DNA from 4 places in the Cutibacterium sp. LaCa_255 genome. Region 3 is predicted to be linked to each of the others. Evidence: riboswitches for the same ligand, from Rfam matches in the RefSeq annotation. Region 3 holds a riboswitch; each other region holds the start of a gene.

Region 1 (4,097 bases), 1.2 Mb from region 3:
ACATCGGAGATCTCGTTGTTGTCGAAACCGGCCTCGACGAGGTTCGTCAACCCCTTGATAGGGGTCAGGTCGGAGACCTTGTCACCGTTGAGGAACAGCTTCTTCAATGAGGTGGTACCGGAGATCCCGGACAGATCGGCCAAGTTGACATTGTTGTTCGCCACCAAACGGGCAAGCTTGGGAAGCGCGCCCAGCCCGTCGAGGCTGGTGATGCCCGGATACTTGTACTTGCCGCGCCTGTTCTGGTTGATCGTCAGGTCCGTGAGACTCGTCAGCGAGGACAGCGGCTTCACCGTGGTGATGGGGTTCTGATCCAGGCTCATCGTCCTGAGATTCCCCAGACCCGCGAGCGGAGCCAAATCCTTGACGTGGTTGTTGGGCAGGTAGAGCGTCTCGAGCTTCGTCAGACCGGCAAGCGGATCGACGCTCTCAATCTCGTTGGTCGTCAGGTACAGCGTCTTGACATTGGTGAGGGCCTCGGCACCCGTGATGTCCTCGATGCCCTTGCCGATGCACTTGACCTCAGTCAGCGCACCAAGATTCTCAGCCGTCAGCGGCTTACCGGCACCTACGGCATCCTGGAGACAGGACTTGAAGTTCGCATCGGGGATATCGACGAGCTTCGGTGGTTCGGGAGCCGCGACGACATGGACAGTGATGGACCCGTTGAAGTACGTCGAGGCGTCACGGAACTGCCACACGTAGTCGCCAGCAGAGGGATAGGTGACGTTCTTGCCCTTGATCTTGACACCCTCAGGCACTTCGCGGTCGGCCACGAAGGTCGTACCGTGATGGTCGACAGCTGTCGGGACGGGGACCTGAACCCCGGCGGTGGCCGAGTCACCGTCAACGGCCTGGAAATTCGAGGTGATGTCGGCGTCACCTAGACCCTTGATGTCTTTGAGCGCGGATAGGTCACGGATGTGGTTCTTGCCGACGTCCAGCCGGGACAGCTTCGTCAAGGACCTAAGAGGCGCGACGTCGGTGATCTCATTGCTGTTGACATCCAGGCTGAAAATGCCAGTCGAGGAGGCCAACGGCTTGAGATTACTAATCTTGTTACCCGACAGAAAGGCTTTTCCCAGACCGGTCAGCCGATCAAGGCCGGTGAGGTCCTTGATTCCCATATTCCGGCAACTCAGGCTCGTCACGCCAGCAAGTTGATCCTTGGAAGGGGTAGTGGTGTCCAACTTGTCAGTGATGCACTTCTGCAGGGCCTTGTCAGGAATCTCGAAGGACGCTACCGGAGTCGTCGGGGCTGGATCAACCTTCGGCTTCCAGGTCGGAGGAACCTCCCACGGGCCATCAATGAGCATGTAATGCCAGGCCTCGATCGAGCCAGGCTTCGGGTGGTAGTTGCTGGCACCTAGCTGCGAGTACTCCCATTTTGTCTCGGCATTCCTACCAGCCGGCTGACCATGAAAATAACCCCAATAGGCGTAAAATTTATCGGGGTTCTCCGGATATCCATTGATTGAATCAATGAACATTCCCAGGTCGCCACCGAAATCGGTGCTGCCGATGTCGAAACCGGCTGACTTCAACGCCTCCACCCCAGTGGAGAACTTCGACGCGCAGCCGGTGTCGACATGCCCGTCATCACGCTCGGCATACACGAACACGTGCTTCTGATCGATACACTTCTGCGCCTCATCGTCGTACGACGTCGCCGGTGCTGCCGACGCCGGAACGAATGACACGATGGCCATCGGTATGGCCATGGCCACAGACAACACCACGGCCAACCCCTTGAACCGTCTCACAGGTCCTGCCTTTCACTGCGTGGACGCTTCGTCGTCATCCAAAGACAGGACCGACCATTCCGCTGTCCACGACGGAATTGAGTACGAGACATCTCAACGACGGTGATCCGACTTTGCCGACATCTCTGTCGAACTACACGGTTGCGGGACAGTCCTGGATTCACACCAGGTTCCCCATCGATGAAACCACCAGGATCCTAACATAAGGTGTTCTCGTCGCCGAACCCGAATGTGGACATGTGGTGGCGCCAAGCCTAAACTGACACCGCGACCGCAGGGGAATCCGGTGCGAATCCGGAACTGACCCGCAACCGTGAGGGGCTCATCCCGAGTCGGAGTACCTGGGTTGTCGAAGGAATATTACACACCGTCGAGGACTGCGGTGAGTTCGACTCAGGGGCCCTTCCCGTCCGGAGCGCAACGCAGCCTCAGGAAGAAGGCCCGCCACATGACCAGGCTCAATCAATGGGTCGCCGGCCTCGCCGCCGGTGCGCTCGTCGCATCGCCGTTCGCGGCACCAGCGTTCGCTGACCCGCAGCCCGCGCCATCCCATGCAGCCATCACCGCCACCATTGATGACGGCTCTGCTCCCTACTGCTTCGATCCGCCGGCCAACCCGGTCAAGGGTGCCATGTGGGCCGGATCGGTCAACGACACCGCCGCCACCAGCACCTACGTCGCCAAAGCCGCCGACTGGCTCGCCCAGAAGTGGCAGGAAGACCCGACAAACTACAGACAGGCCGGCGGCATCGCCGACGGCATCATCGCCCTGGTCGGCTCAGACGCCCACCCCGACACCGTCACAGAAATGACCACAGCCCTCAAGGAAGCCGGCCCGAAGTACGTCGACAAGAACCCGGCTGGCCTGGCCAAGGTGATCATGACCGCCGAAATTCTCGGCGAGGATCCCACCTACTTCCTCGGCAAAGACACCGGAAACCTGTGGATCAAGCTCGCCAGCTACATCAACGACGACACCCCAGGCATGCAAAACCGCGTCACCATGTACTGGGGCCCGCACCTCATCACCATCGCACTGACCCGCGCCAACCGCCCGGTACCAACGAAGATCCTCGACAAACTGCTGTCCACCCAAGGCACCCAAGGTGACGATGCCGGCGCTTTCGGATACACCAAACGAAACCACGACGGCACGAAAACCTTCGTCGGCGACCCCGACTACACCGGCATCGCCCTGTCCGACCTCACCCTCCTCCAACGCAACCCCCACCTCATCCCAGACGGCTACCACACCAAAATCGACACTGCCGCCAACAACGCCACCACATGGGCCATCAACACCAAAACCCACGACGACGGCGACTACTGGGAAACCTACTCCGCCGCCAACTCCACCGGCATGCTCGCCAGCGCACTCGCAGAACGCGGCGAAGACATGACAACCGTCAAACAATGGCTCATCCGCCAACAAAACCTCACGAAAGTCGGCGCATGGCAAGCCCAACGCAACGACCACGAACCCAACATCATGGCCACCGACCAAGCAATCATGGCCATCACCGGCCACGGCTACGCCTCAACATGGTCCGGCAAAACCCCCAAAAACACCCCCTCCTGCAAAACCACCCCAACCACCAAGCCCACTGTCACCCCTACCGGCAAGCCCGGTGACATGGGCGGCGCCCAGAAGTGCATCGCCGTGGGCCATGTGTGGGTCTACGTTGAGCAGCACGACGGCACCTCCGAGGGTGCTTGCGCCTCGAAGTTCGGCAATGGTCTGGAGGCGCTTGAGTCCGCCGGATTCATCGTCAAGGCCGAGGGCAGCATGGTCACCATGATCAACGGCTACCCGACGAAAACCGACACCCACGAGGCGTACTGGTCCTACTGGCACGCCACCCCGGCTGGCGCTGACAAGTCGGCGACATGGGAGCACTCGAGGACCGGCGCCGCGAGCGCCCAGCCCAAGGCCGGATCCATTGAAGGCTGGTACTTCAAGTCCTCCGCCGCTGACTGGAATGCTGGACCGAGCTGGGATGCCCGTCTAACACCATACGACCCCTCGGCTACCCCGACTCCGAATCCGAGCGTGACCCCGACCCAGACGCCGAAGCCATCCGTCTCCCCGACAGTGGCCCCGACCGTCACTCCCACCGGCACACCGACGATGACCCCGACCGGATCGGCCACTCCGACGCCATCCGCCACCGAAACGGCCACCGCAACTGGATCGGCCACGGCACCCGCCCCAGTGACACCAGCCCCGGTCGGCCCGTCGAACCGTCCCTCGGACCGTCCAGCGCTGCCGCGTACCGGCGTCTGAGACAGCTGCTGGGTCGAATACTCTCCTCTGAGGCATGATCGTCAGGTGAG
Region 2 (4,097 bases), 450 kb from region 3:
CGACAGCAGTGGCCGAGTCGAGGGCTCCGGTGGGCTCGTCGGCGAAGACGATCGCCGGGTCGATGACCTGGGATCGGGCGATGGCTACTCGCTGCGCCTGGCCGCCGGAGAGTTGACCGATGCGTCGATCCTCCATGCCTCCCAGTCCCATCGAGCTCAGCCACTGGACGGCGTACCCGACGGCCTGTGACCGAGAGGCGCCATTGAGCATGAGAGGCAGGGCGGTGTTCTCGACGGCGGTGAGCTCGGGGACGAGCATTCCCTGCTGGAAGACGAACCCGAGGGACTGGCGACGCAGCTGGGCCCGTCCCTCGCTGGAGAGACTCTCGACGTTGACGACGCGGTCGGGCAGACCCAGCTCGATGCTGCCGGAGTCGGCCGAGAGGATCCCGGACAGGCAGTGCAGCAGGGTGGTTTTTCCCGATCCGGACGGCCCCATGACGGCGACCGACTGGCCGGCCGGGATGGCGATGTCGACGTGGTCGAGGGCACGAGTCGTCCCGTAGGTCTTCGTCAGTCCCAGGGTGCGGAGGTGAGCGCCGGGGACGGGTTCGGCGACGGCGTGAGGGTTGGATCGGGTTGGCGTCAACATGTCATCCACCGTGCTGCCCGAGCCCCTCGTCGCGCATCGTGCTGGCGGTCGAATCGGAGCGTCCTCCCGTGGTAGGAGGATGGTGATGCCACAGGATTGGTCCCGATGAACATGGGAGGCGCCGATGAGGATCAGTGATTACTTCGGACTGTGGGAGAACGATAGGAGATCGGACCCCGCGCGCAGATCTTTGGAACAGGAAAAGGCGTTTTGGCATGGGCACGCAGCGGTCTACGACCAGCACGCAGGTTTGACGTGCAGTTCCCTGGCTCAGATCGGCACCGTGACCAGCATCGTCGAACCTGAGTCATCGATCCTTGACGTTGGCGGCGGAACCGGACGGTTCGCGATTCCGCTGGCACAACGCGGCTGCCGTGTGACTGTCGTAGACCGTTCAGAGGACATGCTCCGTGTGCTTTCGGAGAATGCTGAAGCCGAGGAAGTCAAGATCGAGACGATCCAGGGGCAATGGCCCATGGACACAGGAAGGGTTTTCGACACCGTTCTTGCTGCGTGGTCCTTGTACTGGGCCCTCGATCTGGCGGCGTCCTTGCGGGCATTGGTTCGGCAGGCTCGACGGCACGTCATCATTATTGACACCACTGGATCACCGACGGCCTGGGATCATGCCCTTGCAGCAGCACAGGGGGAAGATGTCCGTGTTTCACAGGCTCGCCATCTACTCCTTGCAGGTGGCCTCGCACAATTGGGGATTCCAGCAGAAATTAGAATTCTCGAGGAATATCGAGTTGTTTCTGAAGATGAATTGTACCATGAGGTCCAGACTCGAGGAGGTAATTTTTCCGAGGCGATCAGGATTATGGATTCCTATGCGATTGGATTCCCGCGCGGATGGAGGTGTAGACGCACAATTGGTCTGGTGCATGTAGATGCGAAGGGCCTTGTGGGGGCCCTGCCCGACATGCCTGTGTGAGGGGAGTGTCGATCAGTTCAAGGTCTTCATTGATAAGGTATGTGTATCGGTAACCTAAATGGGTGTGAGGGAACTCCGGTGTGATTCCGGGGCTGACGCGCAGCGGTGACGGTGACCGTCTCGGCGTATGCCACTGGGCCAGTGAGGCCTGGGAAGGTGCTGAAACGGGTTGAACCCCAGTCCGAAGACCTGCCGATGAAAATCCACTCGACACAAGCTCGCGTCATGGCTTTTGGTTGGAAACCCTTACGTGGGGCCCATCTGTGACCGTTGGCGTGGGAACGGAACGGAAGGACCATTGCGATGGCGCGAAGGTACACGCGGAGGGTCGCTCTTGTCGCTGCATTAGTGATTCCTGTCTCATTCATGGCTGGTTGTGGGAGCGCCGTCACGGAGCAGAACGCCTCGACGGCGTCGTCCCACGCAACCGGTTCGAAGGCCGGGCACACGTCATACCCGCTGACGGTGGAGAGCTGTGGGGTGAAGCAGACGTTCGATTCCGCCCCGACGCGCGCAGTGACATTGACGTCAACGGCGACTGAGACGATGCTCGAGCTAGGGCTGGAGAAGAGCATGGTCGGGACGGCGTACCAACGCACTCGCCCCATCGGTGCCCAATACAAGGAGGCCTACGACTCGGTGTCGGTTTTGGCCGCTGGGCAGCCTTCCATGGAGAAGCTTTTGTCCGTAAATCCTGATTTCGTGTATTCCGGGTACCCGGACGGTTTCTCAAGGAGCAACGGTCACACCCGGAAAGACCTACAGAAGATGGGGATCAAGACGCATCTCAGCCCTGTGGGATGCACCAATGAGGTCAAGGCCTTGGATGATGAGACCAAGGAGATCAGGACCATCGGCCAGATCTTCGATGTGAATGACCGAGCTGAGGCATCGATTCGAAAGTTCAACGACAAGGTCAATGCCGTCAAGAAGTCCGTGAAGGGGAAGGAGCGCCCCAAGGTGTTCCTCTACAACTCAGGTGAGGACGCCCCGACGACAGTTGGTGGGTGGGCCTATGCATCGGTGATGATCGATGCGGCGGGAGGCGAGAACATCTTCGCGAATGAACCGCTGCGGTGGGGAAAGATGTCGTGGGAGCAGGTTGCAAAGGCTGATCCAGACATGATTCTGATTTACGACTACAAGACCCCGAGTGTCGATCAGAAGATCAAGACGTTGAAGTCAATTCCGGCACTGAAGGACACCAAGGCCGTCAAGAACAATGCCTTCCCGGTGATCAGTCTCTCGTTGGCACAGCCCGGCCCGCGTTCGGCTGAAGGTATCGAGCAGCTTGCCAAGCAGTTCCACGGCTGATGATGGGTGCACGTGGTGGCATTGATGAGTCATCCACGGCTGTGAAACGGCAGGACGAACTCGTTGCTGTCCTCAATGCCCTTCCATCCGAGTCGGCATCTGTCGGGGAAGACAGGTGGCGTGGCGATTCGCATCGTGGACACCTGGTCATAGTCTTGTCCGTACTGGCCGTCACGTTGATTCTTGTCCTGGGACTCGCGCTGTCAATTGGCTCGGTTCATGTTCCCTTCGTCCAAGTATGGAAGGTCGTTGCGCACCGGGCTCTGCCGGCAGGTGTCGTCACCGTTGATTGGACTGCGTCGATCGACAGGATCGTTGCTGATGTCCGGCTTCCTCGTGTGCTCCTGGCGGCAGTCGCAGGGATGGCGCTGACCACTGTCGGCACAGTCGTGCAGGCGCTGCTTCGCAACCCACTGGCGAGCCCCACGGTGCTCGGCGTGTCGTCGGGAGCTGCAACCGGAGCCATTACCGTCATGCGGTTTGGTCTGCTCCTCGGTGGTGCGGTCTCTCTCGGGTTGGCCGCGTTCGCAGGCGCGTTCCTGACGCTTCTACTCGTCTTGGTGATCGCCAGACGGAGGCAAACCCTTTCTGCAGGAACGTTGGTTCTCACCGGCATGGCGGTTTCGGCCCTGTTGTCGGCAGTCAACAACTTCATGGTTCTGACCTCCCCGGATCCGCAACTGGCGTCGCAAGTCCTCTTTTGGAGTCTCGGAGGCTTCGGGGCCGCCAAGTGGGAGAACCTTCCCGTCCCCACCCTCGTCCTCGCTGTGGGAATGCTCTTATGCCTGGCTGAGGCGTCAAATCTCAACCTCCTTCTTGGTGGGGAAGGGACAGCGGGTTCTCTCGGCCTGGACGTTGATCGGTTCCGAACCTGGATGTTCGTTGTGGCAGCTGCAATTGTCGGTGTGACAGTTGCGGTGTGTGGCGTCATAGGATTCGTCGGCCTGGTGATGCCGCACATTACGAGGATGCTGGTTGGCGCAGATCACCGCCGAACCCTTCCCGTAGGACTGCTTCTGGGTGCGATTTTCACCGTGCTGGCGGATGTTGGGGCGCGGATGGCCATTGAGCCGCAGGAATTGCCGGTAGGTATTGTGACCGCGCTTGTCGGGGCTCCATTCTTCCTGTTCCTGTTGCGACGCACCTTGGGGGAGACGTCATGATCGTCAGTGGTGCAGAACTGGTGGTCGCGGGCCTGGGTGTCGACATCGAGGGGCGCCACATCGTCCAGGATGTCGACTTCGTCGCCCACCCCGG
Region 3 (4,097 bases):
ACCGTGCTCGGTCACGGGCGCACCCAGCTTCGTGAGCACCGTCGGGCGGTTCAGCTCGTCCTTCAGGACCCCGACGACCAACTCTTCAGCGCTGACGTGAGCCAGGACGTCTCCTTCGGCCCGATGAACATGGGGCTGGACGTGGCGGAGGTGCGCGACCGCGTCGCCGAGGCCCTGCAGCTACTCGGGGCCAGCCATCTTGCCGAGCGTGCCACGCACCAGCTGTCCTACGGCGAACGCAAGAGGATTGCTGTCGCCGGTGCCGTCGCCATGCGCCCGGATCTGCTTCTCCTTGACGAGCCCACCGCCGGACTCGACCCGGTCGGCGTCACCAAGATGCTGGAGGCTTTGGACCGTCTGCGCGACCACGGTACGACCGTGGCGATGGCTACCCATGACGTCGACCTGGCCCTGGCCTGGGCTGACGAGGCGCTCATCGTTGTCGACGGGGGAGTGCAGCAGGGGCCGATCGACGAGTTACTCGCAAATGTGACCATGGTGGAGAGGGCCCATCTACACCTGCCTTGGCCCCTCGAACTGGTCCGGCGTCTTGGGATGGATGAGCGTCCCCGAACGATGAGCGAGGTCGTCGCGATCCTGTCACACCTGGCGCCGAGCAGTCCGTGTTGACGTCATCGTTGTGACATCAGCGGCACAAGGCACTCTTGATGGGGCGGCCACAGTGCGGCGGTTCGATGGTCATCATGAACAGGTCAGCGCTGTCGGTTTCGGCAGTGCCACACCATGTGCGTTTCGCTGCCGAGCAGACCTGGGCTGCCTGCCTGCTGGCCTCCCAGATCAGCTGAGTCCAGGATCAGACAACTGTGCACACTGGGTGGCTCGTCGTCACTCAGTGTGCTGCCAGGTCCACGCCACGACGGTGCGGGCCGGTTTCCAGCCCCGCAGCCGGCCGATGCTGTCGGCGGTCTCGACGCCGAACCTCATGAGGTCACCGCCCAGATCCCGGTGCAAGGACTCCACGAGCATCTCGGCCTCCATCGTCACCCCATGGACGACGAGCCGTCCCCCGATGGGCAGACGTGGTCGACACTGGGTGACGAGAGTTTCCGTCGCACCGCCGCCGATGAAGATGGCATCCGGGTCGGGCAGTCCCTCCGGCAGCCCCTTGGCGAGGTCGGCGTCGATGACCTCGAACTGGCCGGGCAGAGTGAGTTCTGCGGCATTCGTGCGGGCATTGGCGGCCCGTTCTGCCTTGCGCTCCACCCCGATGGCTCGGCAGGTCGGATCGGTGCGACACCACTCGACACCGATCGACCCGGCGCCGGTGCCGAGGTCCCACAGCAGCTGGCCCGGCATGGGTCGCAACGCTGCCAGAGCGACGGCCCTCACCGGATGTTTGGTGATGAGGCCGTCATGGGCGAAGTGCGTCTCGTCGAGGCCAGGCGTGCGTCCGAGGAGGGTGGCGTCAGGATCATGGGTCATGAGGGAAGCTTAGGGCAGTGCCGGGTGAGGACAACCCGACCCGTGTGACACAATCGACGATGGCCCTCGGGGAGGAATCCGGTGTGAATCCGGAGCGGTCCCGCCACTGTGAGCGCCTCAGCGCGAGCCAGGTCGATCCTGCGGGTCAGGTCACGGAAATCCCGTGACCCGACGGGCGCGGACCCGCAAGGAGGTCGTTCATGCCGCACGCGCGCAGTGGCGCCACACCAGACGACGGGCTGTCCACCAGACAGCGACGATTACGGCCAGTTCTTGCTGTGAACACCGGCGAGGGCAAGGGCAAGACGACAGCGGCGATGGGTACCGCCCTGCGCGCCTGGAACCAAGGGTGGAAAGTCGGCGTCTTCCAGTTCGTGAAGTCCGGACGATGGCATGTCGGCGAGCAGGACGCCCTGCAAGCTCTCGGGAAACTCCACGAGGAGACCGGTGCCGGCGGTCCCGTCACATGGGAGGTCATGGGGACTGGATGGTCCTGGGCACGCTCCTTCGATGCCGCCGATGACCCCGAGGCCGCTGCCCGCGAGGGGTGGCGACACGTGTCGGAACTCCTGGCCAGCGAGGCGCTTGATTTCTACCTTCTTGACGAGTTCACCTACCCGCTGGACTGGGGATGGCTCGATGTCGACGAGGTCGTCGACACACTGGTCAACCGCCCCGGCACCCAGCACGTCGTCATCACTGGCCGTCGCGCCCCGGCAGCCCTCGTCGAGGCCGCAGACCTCGTCACCGAGATGACCAAGGTCAAGCACCCCTTCGACGCCGGTCAGCGTGGTCAGGCGGGAATCGAATGGTGATGCGCATTCCACGAATCCTCATCGCCGCCCCGGCGTCGGGAGGCGGTAAGACGACCGTCGCGACAGGTCTCATGGCAGCCCTGCGTGCCACCGGCCGGACGGTGGCGCCGTTCAAGGTCGGGCCGGATTACATCGATCCCGGTTACCACTCGATGGCCAGTGGTCGTCCGGGCCGCAACCTGGACTCCGTCATGTGTGGTGACGAGCTCATGGCCCCGCTGCTGGCCCATGGCTTCGTCACCCCCGATGCGGCGGACATTGCGGTCATCGAGGGAGTGATGGGCCTCTTCGACGGCCAGCTCGGGACCGGACGCGGGTCCAGCGCCGAGATCGCCACCTCGACCCAGACCCCGGTGGTCGTGGTCGTCGACACCGCTCATGCGTCCCTCACCCACGCCGCAGTGGTGGCAGGTCTGGCGACGTTTGATCCGAATGTCACGATCGCCGGTGTGATCCTCAACCGGGTCGCCTCTCCTCGTCATGGTGCCGAGGTCGTGCGCGGACTCGACCGACTCGGCATCCCGGTGCTGGGGCGGATTCCGCGCACCGAGTCGATCTTCGTGCCGTCTCGCCACCTGGGCCTGGTCCCGGCGGGGGAGTGGGAGCACTCCGCCTCCAAGGTCGCCGGCCTGGGTGACCTCATCGCCGAACACGTCGATCTCGACGCCGTTATGGACCTGGCCGATTCCGCACCCGACCTCGACGTCGAGCCTTGGGATCCGCGAGCCGCTCTGCAATCAGCTGGCTGGCAAGGCCATTCCTTCGACGAGCCGCCGGTGGTCGGAATCTTCGCGGGGCGAGCCTTCACCTTCCGTTACCCCGAGACCACCGAGATGTTGCGGGCGGCCGGGTTCCGGGTCGTCGACGTCGATCCCCTCACCGATCGACGTCTTCCGGACGGCATCCAGGGCCTGTACCTGGGCGGTGGATTCCCGGAGATGCACGCCACGGATTTGGAGGACAACACCGAGCTCGCGGCAGATGTCCGCGCCCATGCCGAGGCCGGGATGCCGATCGTCGCGGAGTGCGCCGGGCTTCTCTACCTCTGCCGTCACCTCGACGGGCGCGACATGGCCGGCGTCCTTCCGATGGACGCGGCGATGGCGACGAGGCTGACGATGGGGTACCGGGTCGCCACCCGCAACTCCATCAGCGTCGTCGGCCACGAATTCCACCGCACCACGACGACGCCATTGGCTGACGTCGACCCGGCTTGGCACATCGCCATGCCCGACGGCACCGATCGTGCCGAGGGAGCTCTGGGAGACCCTGCTTCTCTGGGGCGTCCCACCGTTCAGGCCTCCTACCTGCACCTGCACTGGGCCGGTCACCCCTCCCAGGCGGCGTGGTTTGCCCGTGAGGTGGCGAGGTTCCACGAGGGGAGAGGGGCCCAGGAGGGCGAGCCTGACCTCAATCACCACGGGGACAGCGACATTGCCGACGGTCTAGTCGACCTGGCCGTCAACGTCCGCGTCCTCGAGCCGCCGCAGTGGCTTCGCGACGCAATCACCTCCACCGAGCACGACTGGGCGCGTTACCCTGACGCCGCCCCGGCCCGGGACGCCCTGGCCACCATGCACGGTGTGGGAACCGACATGGTTCTGCCCACCTCCGGAGCAGCCGAGGCCTTCCCCCTCATTGCGACCACGCAGCCGCACCACGCTGCGGTCATCCATCCTCAGTTCACCGAGCCGGAGGCAGCTCTGAGATCAGCCGGGATTGACGTCGACCGAGTCATCCTCAATGCCTCCGACGGGTTCGCACTGGATCCGGCCCTCGTCCCGGAGGATGCCGACCTCGTCATCGTCGGTAACCCCACGAACCCCACCGGTCGGCTGC
Region 4 (4,097 bases), 860 kb from region 3:
GACGGCCTTGGTTGAGCTCGTCCTGCCAGGTTGACTGCAGGGTGAGGATGCGCGTCAGGGCTGGCGCGGTGTCGCAGACCGGATCACCCTTCAAGCACACTGAATAGGTTTCCGGGTAGGCCTCGGGAGGGATCGCCGCCCCGGCCTTGACCATGTCAGCGTCCAGAGATTTCTGATCAAGGGATTCCTGACTCAGACTGAGGGTGGCCTTGATGATGGCCCGCATCTGGGCGTCACGGTTGGCCCCGGGGGTCGCATGTGCGCGCTCTCGCAAGTAGTAGAGGATGGCAGCCATTCCCATGGCTGACCGGTCGGCATCTCCACTGAGTTCCTGGACGTTCTGCCCTGGGTAGTGGTCTGGGTTCCCGGCCAGGATGGCACCTGCCAGGCGCTGAGGGGTGTCGGTCTGGGCGAGGGCCTGGGTGATGGCCTGGGAGCCTTGGGAAAAACCGGCGAGGATGACCCACTCCTTGGGGCACTGCTTCTTCTCGGCGTTGAGGAGGGCGGTGAGTTTCTTGGCTCCCAGAGCCGCAGAGTCGAAGTACTCCGTCGACGGCATGGTTGCGTCGAAGAGGAGACTGCTCATCGATGCCTGTTGCAGGGTGTGAGGGTCAGCCGCAGGGTAGTCCAGGTAGACCTGACGGACAGTTCCCTTGCCCTTCCACTTCTGGGCCACAGCGTCACGGATCGACGTGATGGTCTCGCCATAGGGAGGGGTTTCCCCGGAGCCGCGAACGCCGACGAACATCACGGAGGCACACTCCATCTGGGATGCGTGTTCTGAGGACACCGGGTCTGAGCCCCAGCCCATTCCTGCTCCGGGGGTGATGGGTGCGGCAGGTTTGGGAGAGTCCGCGGATCCGCTGGCGTAGCTGGTGCTGGTGGTCGTCGGGGTGGGGGTTGCTGACTCGGCACTGGCGGAAAGCGGCATCGATACCAGACCGACGGCGACGAGGAGAGTGAGCAATGTCTGCCGAAGCTTCACGACGCCAGTCAAGCAGGCGCCGCCGACACGTGGTCGACGGCGCCTGTTCGTGTTTGCTGCCACGAGGTCGGTTGGCAGCCCTGGTCATCGTCAGGACTGCTGGAAAGTTCCGGTGATCGACGCGGAGTCCAGCTCGCTGGTGTGGATGGCGAAGCGGACCTGGACGTTGGCGGCGTCGTCAGGAATGTCGAGATGCTCGCTCGGCATGGCATGGACGGTGTGGATGTAGCGGTGGGCCGGTCCGGGCGGCGGGCAGGCGCCGGAGTAGCCGTCCTCCTGGTAGTCGTTGGTCCACTCGCGCACGCCGGAGGGCAGCGGGCCGCCTTCGTCGAGGGAGGTGACGTCGGCCGCGATGTCGGCGAGGATCCAGTGCCAGAAGCCGGAACCAGTGGGGGCGTCGGGATCGTAGATGGTGATCGCGTAGGACTTGGTGCCCTCCGGGCCGGGTGTCCAGCTCAACTGCGGGCTGACGTTCTTGCCGCCCGCATCAGCGTGGGCGTAGGCCAGGGCGATCGGCTGGCCTTCCTTGATGGACGTGCTGGTGATCTCCATGGGTTGTGTCCTTTCCCTTGGCGTGTGTCCATGATGCCAGCCTGATGTGCGATCCGAAGGGCGTGGCAACTGGCTCTGATCGCGGGGGAGCGCACCCGCCACGGCGAGACGAGGGGGCGGGTGCGCGGATGCGTCGAGATGCGTATACCCTTCATCTTGTGCTGGTTCTCATCGCGAGGCACCAGATGTAGGGGTTTCTCGACATCTGGCGGTGATGGGAGGAAAGAGGGAATCCGGTGGGAAACCGGAACTGCCCCGCAGCGGTGACAGGGAACGACGGCGACACACGCACTGGCCATCCGGCTGGGAAGCGTCGCTCGGTAGGAACCCGTCTGGCGACGGAAAGCCCTGAAGTCCGAAGACCTGCCAGTGCCCGGGTCAGCGACCCGGTACGACTACGGGCGCGCGGGACGACCCGGGGCGAACCTGCTCCACCCGTGCGCTGCTTCGAGGAGAGAGCATGTCGACCACCCTTCATTCGGTGTCCATCAGCCAGCAGCGAGCAGTACCAGCATCCATCCGTAAGAGGGACGGACGGGTCATCGGATTCGACTCGACGAAGATCGTCGAGGCCGTCCGCAAGGCCTTCGTCGCCTGTGGCATCGACGCCCCCGAACTCCTGGCCTCCGAGGTCGCCCTCGAGGTGCTCTCCCGACTGAGCGAGATGGGTGAGGACACCCCTGACGTCGAGGCCATCCAGGACCTCGTCGAGAAGGCCCTCATGGATCAGGGACATGACGACGTCGCCAAGGCCTACATCCTCTACCGTCAGCGTCGCACCGTCGCCCGCGACCAGCAGTCCGCCCTCATGCGCACCCTGCGCGAGATCACCTTCGCCTCCGCCGAGGAGGCTGACGCTAAGCGGGAGAACGCCAACGTCGACGGCAACTCCGCAATGGGGTCGATGCTGCGCTACGGAACCGAGTCGGCCAAGCAGTTCAACCTGCTCGAGGTGCTCGACCCCACCCATGCCGCCGCCCATCGTGACGGGGACATCCACATCCACGACCTCGACTTCCTCACCCTGACGACCACCTGTTGCCAGATCAACCTCACCGATCTCTTCGGGCACGGCTTCTCCACCGGCCACGGCGTGCTGCGAACCCCGCAATCGATCGGGTCGTATGCGGCCCTGGCCTGCATTGCGATCCAGTCCAACCAGAATGACCAACACGGTGGCCAGGCGGTGCCGAACTTTGACCGAGACATGGCGCCGGGGGTCGCCAAGACCTTCGTCAAGGCCGCCCAAATCGGTCTGACGAGGACTTTCGAGGTTCTCGGTGGTGACGAGGAGCATCTCGACGAGGTGCGCGAGGCGGCCTCCGGGTGGGTGCTGGAGCCGGATGCCGCCGCGCTGGCCCGTGAGAAGGAGCAGGTGGCGGAACTGTTCGCCGGGCTCATTGACGACACCGACCGGGTCGCCGACAGAGTCCGTCGCCAGGCTGTCGAGGAGACGCGTCGTCAGACCTACCAGGCGATGGAGGCCCTCATCGCCAACCTCAACACCATGAATTCGCGAGCCGGGGCGCAGACCCCGTTCTCGTCGATCAATTACGGCACCGACACCAGCCCGGAGGCGCGGATGGTGATGCATTGCCTGCTGGAGGCCACCGAAGCCGGTCTGGGCGGCGGGGAGACCGCGATCTTCCCGATCCAGATCTTCCGGGTGCAGAAGGGTGTCAATCTCGACGACGACCCCAACCACGACCTGTTCCGGCTGGCCTGTCGGGTGAGTGCCAAGCGCCTCTTCCCGAACTTCTCCTTCCAGGACGCCCCGTTCAACGCCGAGTACTACGTGCCCGGCCATCCCGAGACCGAGATCGCCTACATGGGCTGCCGCACCCGGGTGATGTCGAACGTCCATGACCCCTCGCAGGCCCAGACCTGGGGACGCGGGAACCTGTCCTTCACGTCGATCAACCTGCCGAGGCTGGCGATCGAGGCCAACCACGACGTCGATGTTTTCTTCACCTCCTTCGACCGGATGATCGACCTCGTCATCGACCAGTTGCTCGACCGGCTCAAGATCCAGTCCCACAAGCTGGTGCGAAACTTCCCCTTCCTCATGGGGCAGGGGGTCTGGATCGGTTCGGAGAACTTGGGGCCTGACGATGCCGTCGCCGAGGTGCTCGAGCACGGGACCCTGTCGGTGGGGTTCATCGGGCTGGCCGAGACCCTGACGGCCTTGGTCGGTGTCCACCACGGTGAGTCGGAGGAGGCCCAGCAACTCGGCCTGCGGATCGTCGGCCACCTGCGAGAGAGGATGGACGAGGCGGCCGAGCGCACCGGGTTGAACTTCTCGGCTCTGGCCACCCCAGCCGAGGGACTGTCGGGACGATTCGTGCGGATGGACCGTCAGCGTTACGGGTCGATCCCGGGAGTCACCGACCGGGAGTACTACACCAACAGCTTCCACGTGCCGGTCTGGTACCACATCGGTGCTGCGGACAAGATCCGCATTGAGGCTCCTTATCACGCCTTCACCAACGGCGGTCACATCTCGTACGTCGAACTGTCGGGCGATCCGGCACGCAACGTCGACGCCTTCGAGGCCCTCGTG

Evidence for each region. Region 3 has a riboswitch for cobalamin ahead of cobO (cob(I)yrinic acid a,c-diamide adenosyltransferase). Riboswitches for the same ligand answer to the same signal wherever they lie in the genome.
Region 1: linked by a shared signal. The riboswitch ahead of ACP8ML_RS09780 (prenyltransferase/squalene oxidase repeat-containing protein) and the one ahead of cobO (cob(I)yrinic acid a,c-diamide adenosyltransferase) in region 3 are both predicted to bind cobalamin.
Region 2: linked by a shared signal. The riboswitch ahead of ACP8ML_RS00385 (ABC transporter substrate-binding protein) and the one ahead of cobO (cob(I)yrinic acid a,c-diamide adenosyltransferase) in region 3 are both predicted to bind cobalamin.
Region 4: linked by a shared signal. The riboswitch ahead of ACP8ML_RS11145 (anaerobic ribonucleoside triphosphate reductase) and the one ahead of cobO (cob(I)yrinic acid a,c-diamide adenosyltransferase) in region 3 are both predicted to bind cobalamin.

The regions. Positions count from the first base shown of each region.
Region 1 is NZ_CP190956.1:2,147,556-2,151,652, forward strand. It holds gene ACP8ML_RS09775 (leucine-rich repeat domain-containing protein) at 1-1,763, opposite strand, end outside; cobalamin riboswitch at 1,987-2,226, shown strand; gene ACP8ML_RS09780 (prenyltransferase/squalene oxidase repeat-containing protein) at 2,212-4,047, shown strand; gene ACP8ML_RS09785 (hypothetical protein) at 4,093-4,097, shown strand, end outside.
Region 2 is NZ_CP190956.1:85,866-89,962, forward strand. It holds gene ACP8ML_RS00375 (ABC transporter ATP-binding protein) at 1-592, opposite strand, end outside; gene ACP8ML_RS00380 (class I SAM-dependent methyltransferase) at 717-1,526, shown strand; cobalamin riboswitch at 1,557-1,737, shown strand; gene ACP8ML_RS00385 (ABC transporter substrate-binding protein) at 2,007-2,840, shown strand; gene ACP8ML_RS00390 (FecCD family ABC transporter permease) at 2,840-4,003, shown strand; gene ACP8ML_RS00395 (ABC transporter ATP-binding protein) at 4,000-4,097, shown strand, end outside.
Region 3 is NZ_CP190956.1:533,488-537,584, forward strand. It holds gene ACP8ML_RS02355 (energy-coupling factor ABC transporter ATP-binding protein) at 1-630, shown strand, start outside; gene cbiT (precorrin-6Y C5,15-methyltransferase (decarboxylating) subunit CbiT) at 847-1,443, opposite strand; cobalamin riboswitch at 1,467-1,603, shown strand; gene cobO (cob(I)yrinic acid a,c-diamide adenosyltransferase) at 1,644-2,258, shown strand; gene cobBC (bifunctional hydrogenobyrinic acid a,c-diamide synthase/histidinol phosphate aminotransferase CobBC) at 2,258-4,097, shown strand, end outside.
Region 4 is NZ_CP190956.1:2,446,987-2,451,083, reverse strand. It holds gene ACP8ML_RS11155 (cutinase family protein) at 1-811, opposite strand, end outside; gene ACP8ML_RS11150 (YbhB/YbcL family Raf kinase inhibitor-like protein) at 1,076-1,537, opposite strand; cobalamin riboswitch at 1,712-1,922, shown strand; gene ACP8ML_RS11145 (anaerobic ribonucleoside triphosphate reductase) at 1,998-4,097, shown strand, end outside.